4 regions of the Enterobacter quasiroggenkampii genome follow, and region 1 is predicted to be linked to each of the others. Evidence: predicted binding sites of a transcription regulator. Region 1 holds the regulator's gene; each other region holds the start of a gene.
The links. Region 1 encodes CRP, which controls carbon source genes, mostly activating them, when cyclic AMP is high. Its sites were predicted from a motif close to ATGTGANNNNNNTCACAT; they were not measured.

Region 2: the regulator CRP is predicted to act here: its motif matches at 698-715, upstream of ydfZ (putative selenium delivery protein YdfZ).
Region 3: the regulator CRP is predicted to act here: its motif matches at 866-883, upstream of focA (formate transporter FocA).
Region 4: the regulator CRP is predicted to act here: its motif matches at 1,409-1,426, upstream of V1572_RS17975 (CidA/LrgA family protein).

What each region holds. Positions count from the first base shown of each region.
Region 1 is NZ_CP143745.1:189,854-192,055, reverse strand. It holds gene V1572_RS01055 (YccS/YhfK family putative transporter) at 1-989, opposite strand, end outside; gene crp (cAMP-activated global transcriptional regulator CRP) at 1,047-1,679, opposite strand; gene V1572_RS01045 (OsmC family protein) at 1,991-2,202, shown strand, end outside.
Region 2 is NZ_CP143745.1:2,709,732-2,711,933, reverse strand. It holds gene V1572_RS13005 (GntR family transcriptional regulator) at 1-58, shown strand, start outside; gene V1572_RS13000 (universal stress protein) at 94-525, opposite strand; gene ydfZ (putative selenium delivery protein YdfZ) at 813-1,016, shown strand; gene V1572_RS12990 (mannitol dehydrogenase family protein) at 1,060-2,202, opposite strand, start outside.
Region 3 is NZ_CP143745.1:2,149,651-2,151,852, reverse strand. It holds gene ycaO (30S ribosomal protein S12 methylthiotransferase accessory factor YcaO) at 1-535, shown strand, start outside; gene focA (formate transporter FocA) at 942-1,799, shown strand; gene pflB (formate C-acetyltransferase) at 1,851-2,202, shown strand, end outside.
Region 4 is NZ_CP143745.1:3,758,220-3,760,421, reverse strand. It holds gene cdd (cytidine deaminase) at 1-143, opposite strand, end outside; gene V1572_RS17980 (CidB/LrgB family autolysis modulator) at 273-968, opposite strand; gene V1572_RS17975 (CidA/LrgA family protein) at 965-1,360, opposite strand; gene V1572_RS17970 (type 1 glutamine amidotransferase) at 1,545-2,202, opposite strand, start outside.

The sequences.
Region 1 (2,202 bases):
GTGCGCAGCACGCGGGCGATGCGGCTGAAGTGCCAGGCGGCAAACTGGCCGACCGGGTTATCCGGATGCTGACGGGCGATTTTCTCCAGCGCGCCGAGCTGTTTTTCCATGTTAAATCGCATGGGGTAGCGGTGGTAAAGAATATCGTCTGCCAGCACCCGCAGACGTGCCGAAACGGTCTGCGCGTTCCAGCGGATCACCGCTTCGGCGTGGCTGCGCTCGACCAGCTTTTGCACCTCCTGCGGATGGTGCAGGCTCACGGAGATATGCTCCTGCAGATCCAGCCCGACCTGGAAGGTGCGCAGCAGCCGTTTGTACTCGTGGTTCTTGTTGGCGGCGAGCATATGCAGCTGCTGATAGCACTGGCTTATCAGATCCACCACCTTCTGCTGGCGCGTCAGCAGCGGCGGTAAGGCTTTTTCCGGATCGGTATGCTGGGTCAGCAGGGTGTATTTGGCTTCGCAGTACTCTGCTAGCTGCACATAGAGCAGGCTCAGGGATTCGCGCAGCGGCTGTTCCCGCCACAGCCAGAACCAGAACCAGTTGAACAGCCCGTACCACAGTGTCCCCAGGGCGTAGATCAGCAGCGGCTCCCACACCGGCATATTCCCGGCGAGGCTTAGCGTAAAGATGGCCGCAATCAGCGAAGCGGGAAGCAGGCGAGCGTGCAGCGAACTGATTTCCGCCGTGACGCCGAGCGTCATCGCCAGCACGGTCAGGATCAGCGGCAGCGGGATATCACGAGCCAGTAACAGCTGTACGGCAAGGCTACAGCCGGCAAACAGGCAGCCACCAATAATCAGGCGTTTGAAAAAGCGCTTATGCGGCGTGTCCAGACCGGCGATGTTGCAGCAGGCGGGCACGAGGGAAAACAGCAGGCCTTGCTGAAGGTGTCCGAGGATCAGGCCTATGGCCACGGGTAGACACAACACCAGCGTTTGTCGCAGTGCGTAGTTAACTTCCGGGTGATAAATCAGCCTGCGCCACATGGGGAGTAGAGACAAAAACGGCGTGACACCTTGCGATGGCACGCCGTTTGAGCGGAATTAACGCGTTCCGTAGACCACGATGGTTTTACCGTGGGCGGAAATCAGGTTTTGATCTTCCAGCATTTTCAGGATACGGCCCACTGTTTCACGGGAGCAACCAACGATCTGACCAATTTCCTGACGGGTAATTTTAATTTGCATGCCGTCCGGGTGGGTCATGGCGTCCGGCTGTTTCGCCAGGTTCAGCAGAGTTTGTGCGATGCGGCCCGTCACGTCCAGGAAGGCGAGGTTGCCCACTTTCTCTGAGGTGACCTGCAGGCGGCGCGCCATCTGGGAAGAGAGACGCATCAGAATATCAGGGTTAACCTGAATCAGCTGACGGAACTTCTTGTAAGAAATTTCAGCCACTTCACATGCTGTCTTTGCACGAACCCAGGCGCTACGTTCCTGGCCCTCTTCAAACAGGCCCAGTTCACCGATGAAATCGCCCTGGTTCAGATAAGAAAGGATCATCTCTTTCCCTTCTTCATCTTTGATCAGCACTGCCACCGAGCCTTTAACGATGTAATACAACGTTTCCGCTTTTTCACCCTGGTGAATCAGCGTGCTCTTCGATGGGTACTTATGAATGTGGCAATGAGACAAGAACCATTCGAGAGTCGGGTCTGTTTGCGGTTTGCCAAGCACCATGCGCTGTTATCCTCTGTTATAAGCTGTCACCAGAGTCATCAGATGCATCCGGACTCTGGGGTTGCAATCGAATTCTTACCCATACCCTGGGAAGTCGGCTACCGTAACGTTTCGCAGCCAGTAAAGTTTGATGTCCTCTGCATACATGTGTAACGTCAATGTATTACTGTAGCATCCTGAGTGTTTTAGCATAGCTTTCGCCGCGTGTCTCCTGGTGTCTCGCTTCAGCATGATGCAGGTCGCCTTCCATTGCGAGAAATGTAACGCACGCGTAATCTGTCACCAAAAATGCAACGTTGGAGTTTAAGAATATGCAAGCGCGCGTGAAGTGGGTTGAAGGTTTAACGTTCCTGGGCGAATCCGCGTCAGGGCACCAGATTTTGATGGACGGTAACTCCGGCGATAAAGCGCCCAGCCCAATGGAAATGGTGCTGATGGCGGCAGGGGGATGCAGCGCCATTGACGTGGTGTCGATTCTGCAAAAAGGTCGTCATGACGTGACGGATTGTGAGGTGAAACTGAC
Region 2 (2,202 bases), 2.2 Mb from region 1:
TAGCGAATCCGTGCAGCTGATTCGTCAGGAAAATAGCGAGTGGTTTAGCGAAGAGTAATATTACGCCGCCCCCTTTCGGACGCGGCGATAGGTTTAGCGAACGACTAACACCGGAATTGTGGCGTAGCGCAGGATAGATTCCGCATTTGATCCCAGCAGATGGGTGGTGATGCCCGGATTTTTCGACCCAATGACAATCACGTCATATTCCCCCTCCTTGCTCAGCCTGATAATTTCATCGCGGACGTTGCCAAAGCGCACCAGGCTGTCAATTTTCTCCGGCGAGATATCGAACAGTCTTTTTAACACGTTCATTTTCTTACCGGATTCCTCGGTCATATACTCTTCGAACTTTTTAATATCGGCATTAAATCCGCGCAGCAGGGAGCGGCTGCTGGCCGGCAGAATATTGACCAGGGTAATCGACGCGCCCTCTGCCTTCGCAAGGTTTGCCGCGTGGCGAACCGCTTTGTCGCTCAAATCCATTTCAAACACATCAACAGGCATCAAAATCTTCTTATACATAAGCCTGACTCCTTATTCCGATGAAAGGGTTATTTCCTGTACCCAGAATGGCACCGGGAATATAAACCAACCCTCAACGCTTCCCTGCTGAAACTATCAATAAATGAAAATAACGGTCTGCTTTGTCAATTGCTGTCGTGAACCGTCAGCGCCCGGCACAATAAAGAAAAAAGTGTGAGTTTGATCAAAAACAAAAACATGTGATGCAGACAGGCGTATTTATATGCTCCGTGAACGGCAACCCTGAAATAACGCCGTAACGAACAGGTTAGAGAGGAGAAAATACCATGATGACATACGACCGTAACCGCAATGCAATCACCACCGGCAGCCGTGTCATGATTAGCGGCACGGGCAAAACTGGCGTGATTAAAGCGATCCACAGCGACGGGCTGGATGCCGCGCAAGTGCGCCGCAGCAAAACGGTTGAAGTGGAAGGATGCGAAGGTAAGTTCGAACCGATTGAGCTGATTCGCCTGGGTATGCACTAAACGGTGCGCAGACATGCCGCCGCGAACGGCGGCATGTGCTGAATTACCGTTGAGACACGTACTGTGCCACGGTCGCTTTCGCACCCTTTTGCAGCAGTGTCTGGTACGCCTTCATCACCGCATCAACAAAGACGGCTTCACGCGGTAATTCCTTGCCGAAGATGGCCTCGATGCCGAGCAGCGCCTTGACCCGGCTTTCCCCTTCCGCACTGCCTTTAACCGCCGCCTGAATCACTGCCAGCTGCGGATCGCTCACGTCAATCGCATTACCCTGCTCGTCCACGCCGCCGACATAGCGCATCCACCCTGCCACGCCCAGCGCCAGCAGCGGGAAAGGCTTCTGATGCACCAGGTGCCAGCGCACGGAATCCAGCATGCGCTGCGGAAGCTTCTGGCTGCCGTCCATCGCAATTTGCCAGGTCCGATGGCGCAGGGCCGGGTTGCTGTAGCGGGCAATCAGGAGATCGGCATAGCGTCCTAAATCGACGCCTTTGACCTTCAGCGTAGACGCCTGCTCGTTGAGCATCAGCGCGTGCGCGGCGATGCGGTAATGTTCATCTTCCATACACTCATTGATATGCTGGTAGCCCGCCAGATAGCCCAGGTAGGCCAGAAATGAGTGGCTGCCGTTAAGCATGCGCAGCTTCATCTCTTCAAACGGGATCACGTCCGACACCAGTTCAGCACCGGCTTTTTCCCACGCAGGACGCCCTGCCACAAAGTTATCTTCGATTACCCACTGGCGGAACGGTTCACAGGCCACCGCCGCAGGATCGCGCACACCGGTAAGCTGTTCAATTTTATCCAGCGTGTCGGGGGTGACCGCAGGCACGATGCGATCCACCATGGTTGACGGGAAGGTGACGTGGGATTCGATCCAGTCCGCCAGCTCACCGTCTACCGCACGGGCGTACGCGCAGGTGACATTGCGCATCACGTGACCGTTCTCTGGCATGTTGTCGCAGGACATTACGCTAAACGCCGGCAGACCTGCCGCCTTACGGCGCGCGAGCGCTTCCACGACGACACCCGGCGCAGATTTTGGCTGGTGCGGGTTTTGCAGGTCGGCGACGATAAACGGATGATCGAGCATCAGTTGCCCGGTCGCCGGCGAGTGGCAGTACCCTTTCTCGGTGATGGTCAGAGAGACAATCGCGACCTGCGTGTCACACATCGCCGCCAGCAC
Region 3 (2,202 bases), 2.0 Mb from region 1:
TCTGCGCGAAACGCTGCTGGCTCTGCCGGGCAGTGAATGGGAGAAAGAAGATTACCTGAACCTGATCGCCCAACTGGACGAAGAAGGCCACGATGACTTCACCCGCGTACGCGAACTCCTGGGTCTGGCGACCGGTAAAGATAACGGCTGGTATACCCTGCGTATCGGTGAACTGAAAGCAATGCTGGCTCTGGCGGGTGGCGATCTGGATCAGGCCCTGGCCTGGACCGAGTGGACCATGGAGTTCAACCAGTCGGTCTTCTCTGCCGAGCGCACCAATTATTACCGTTGCCTGCAAACCCTGCTGCTGCTTGCACAGGAAGAGGATCGCGAACCGCTGCAATACCTGAATGCTTTCGTGCGTATGTACGGGGCTGAGGCCGTTGAAGCAGCCAGCGCGGCCCTGAGCGGCGAAGCGCCGTTCTATGGCCTGCAGGCTGTTGATAGCGATCTGAAAGCCTTCCCGGCGCATCAGTCACTGCTGAAGGCCTACGAAAAGCTGCAGAAAGCAAAAGCTGCTTACTGGTCAAAATAAGCGCATATAACATTACCAGCAGTAGGCGTATTCAATCGTCTGGGCTATATTACGGGGCAATTTCATTGCCCCGTTTTTTATTTTCTTCGGCAATGATTGTTGATTGTAATAATAAAGTTAAACACGGGTAAATATAATAATATTGATCTGGGCTTTACTGTTACTTTTTATGGTTAATACTCCATATTAATTAACTGATAAAGAGGTGGCCGAACGAAAAAATTCAACTCTTTTCATAACTTTTAAAATTTATTTTTATACGGATAATCAAATACTTACTCCGCATTTGCTGTAAATCCATACACACTGCGGGCCTATAAGCCAGGCGAGATATGATCTATATCAATTTCTCTTCTATAATGCTTTGTTAGTATCTCGTCGCCGACTTAATAAAGAGAGAGTTAGTGTGAAAGCTGACAACCCTTTTGATCTTTTACTCCCTGCTGCGATGGCCAAAGTTGCCGAAGAAGCAGGTGTCTATAAAGCAACGAAACACCCGATGAAGACGTTCTATCTGGCGATCACGGCTGGTGTGTTCATCTCTATCGCTTTCGTCTTCTACATCACCGCCACCACCGGTACTGCCGGAATGCCTTTCGGCATGGCCAAACTGATTGGCGGCATTTGTTTCTCACTGGGTCTGATTCTTTGCGTCATTTGCGGCGCCGACCTCTTCACCTCAACGGTGCTGATTGTCGTGGCAAAGGCCAGCGGAAGAATTACCTGGGGTCAGCTGGCACGTAACTGGCTTAATGTTTACGTGGGTAACCTGGTTGGCTGTCTGCTCTTTGTTTTGTTGATGTGGCTTTCTGGCGAGTACATGACCGCCAACGGTGGCTGGGGCCTTAACGTCCTGCAAACCGCCGACCACAAAATGCACCACACATTTATCGAAGCCGTTGCTCTCGGCATCCTCGCTAACCTGATGGTCTGCCTGGCTGTATGGATGAGCTACTCGGGTCGTAGCCTGATGGACAAAGCCTTAATTATGGTTCTGCCGGTTGCGATGTTTGTTGCCAGCGGCTTTGAGCACAGTATCGCGAATATGTTCATGATCCCAATGGGCATTGTTATCCGCGACTTTGCGAGCCCGGAGTTCTGGACCGCAGTTGGTTCATCCCCGGAAAGTTTCTCTCACCTGACTATTATGAATTTCATTACTGATAACCTGATCCCTGTCACTATCGGGAACATTATCGGTGGGGGTCTGTTAGTTGGGTTGACATACTGGGTCATTTACCTGCGTGGCGACGATCATCATTGATGGTTTTCTCAGGCAGTAAATAAAAAATCCACTTAAGAAGGTAGGTGTTACATGTCCGAGCTTAATGAAAAGTTAGCCACAGCCTGGGAAGGTTTTGCGAAAGGTGACTGGCAGAATGAGGTAAACGTACGTGACTTCATTCAGAAAAACTATACCCCGTATGAAGGTGACGAATCCTTCCTGGCTGGCGCAACTGACGCGACCACCAAGCTGTGGGACAGCGTAATGGAAGGCGTTAAACTGGAAAACCGCACTCACGCGCCAGTTGATTTTGACACCTCCGTTGCTTCCACCATCACTTCTCACGATGCTGGCTATATCAACAAAGCCCTTGAGAAAATCGTTGGTCTGCAGACTGAAGCACCACTGAAACGCGCAATCATCCCGTTCGGTGGTATTAAAA
Region 4 (2,202 bases), 1.2 Mb from region 1:
TCCAGTCCCGTTGCCTGTTTCAGCATCGTGACCTGCTCCGCGGTCAGCAGGGCGGGGAAGTGCGCATCTGCCAGAACGGGAGCAAGGGCTGACTGCAAATTCTCTGCAAGCTGGGCGAAAGCAGCTTGAAAACGTGGGTGCATGGCGTTTGCCTCATAAAGGTTAATGGATCGGTAGTTTACGGAGCCGTCAGGGCTTTATATGTGATCCACTTCTCATTATGTATGCAACTTATGAAATCAAAATGAAATTTGCGCGACGCATCGCAAATTTTAGCCCATCACCACCAGAATAAGCGGGAAAATGAACGGGGCCAGCAGGGAGGTGATAATCCCGCAGATCACCAGCGCCAGGGAGCTAAATGCCCCTTCCTGATAATCCAGCTCCGCGCAGCGGGCAGTGCCCAGCGCGTGCGAGGCGGTGCCCATCGACAGCCCCCGAGCCGCCTTAGTATGAATACGCATCGCGTTCAGTAGGGTGTGGCCAAACACCGCGCCGAGAATACCGACGAAAATGACGCACATCGCGCTGATGGCCGGAATACCGCCGAGACTGCCCCCAACCGCCATCGCGATAGGTGTGGTCACCGATTTAGGCAGAATAGAGGCGGCAATTTGCGGCGAGGCTCCCATCAACAGCGCCACCGACGTACCGGTGATCATCGCCACCAGGCTACCCACAAAACAGATGGTAATGATGGATTTCCAGCGGGCGCGGATCTGGTGCAACTGCTCGTATAAAGGAAAGGCGAGCGCCACGACGGCGGGTTGCAGCAGGTCGTTTAAGATTTTGCTGCCAGCAAAGTAGCGTTCGTAAGGAATGCCGGTGAGCAGCAGGAATGGAATAATCACCACCATCGCCACCAGCAGGGGATTCAGCAAGGGCATTTTGAAACGCGCGGCAAGCTTACGTGCGGCGAAGAACACTGCCAGGGTGAGCGGCAGAGACCACCAGATATTGTCCATCATTTTTTTGTTTTCTCCCCAATCACGTTACGTTCGCCATGCACCAGATGTGAACTCCAGCTCACCACCAGGAAAACCACCAGCGTACTGACCGCGCAGGAGACCACAATCGGGCCGAACTGGGCTTTGAGCAAATCAAAATACTGCATGACGCCCACGCCGATAGGCACGAAAAGCAGCGCCATATAGCGAATGAGGACGAAGCAGCCGGGGTTGACCCACTTTGCGGGCAGGATTTGCAGCGCCAGCAACACGAAGAGGATCAGCATGCCGATAATGCTGCCGGGGATGGTGATGGGCAGCAGCGACGCGATGAAAATCCCGGCATACAGGCAGGCGTAAATCAGGGCGAATGCGCGCAGATATTGCCAGATAATGTTCAATGATTTGCTCATGGTGATAGTCCTTGCTGAAACGCATTCATCATACAATTAAACCTAAAAATGTGCCATGGATCACATCATGAATTTTGAGCATACCAGACATTCCGGAATGGAACGTCCGGTATCACCTTACCGGTGCAGGCTACAGTTTAGAGGAAAGGGATTGCGCTGGCGAAACGGCGTGCCAGAGAAGGTATCAGCGACAGGCGGTCAGTTTATCGAGAAAAGAAAACAGCACCTGGTTCATTTCGCGATAATCATGCGAGCGGAGTTTTTCCGCCGTTTCGACAAAACGGAATTCACCCGCGCGGCGGAGGTCACTCTGCGAATGCTCAATCAGCAACTCTACCACCTCCGGCGTCAGCTCCATATGGCACTGGAAACCGTAAACCCGTTCGCTGTATTGCACGATCTGGCGGGGACAGCCCTCGCTGTACGCCAGAACCTTAGCCTGCGGCGTCAACCCAGGCATATCGTTATGCCAGTGACCGACGTTCAGCACGCTGCCAAAGTCCTTAAACAGCGGGTTCGCCTTGCCTGCATCTGTGAGCCTGACGGGAAATTTGCCGATCTCTTTTTCCGGGCTGTGGCAAAACGCTGCGCCCAGCGCTTCACCGATAAGCTGCGAGCCCAGACAAACGCCTATCACCGTTTTACCTGCCTCTATCGCGCGGCTGATGAGTGCCTTTTCCGCCTGCGCATCAAACCAGGGGCATTCCTCACGCGTGGTGGCGGGGGACTGCGGGCCTCCCATGATGATAAGCAGGTCTATGTTCTCCAGTTCCTCAGGTAACGAATCGCCCTGATACACTCTGGTGTAGCTCAGACTGCAGCCGCGACTTTTCCCCCAGATT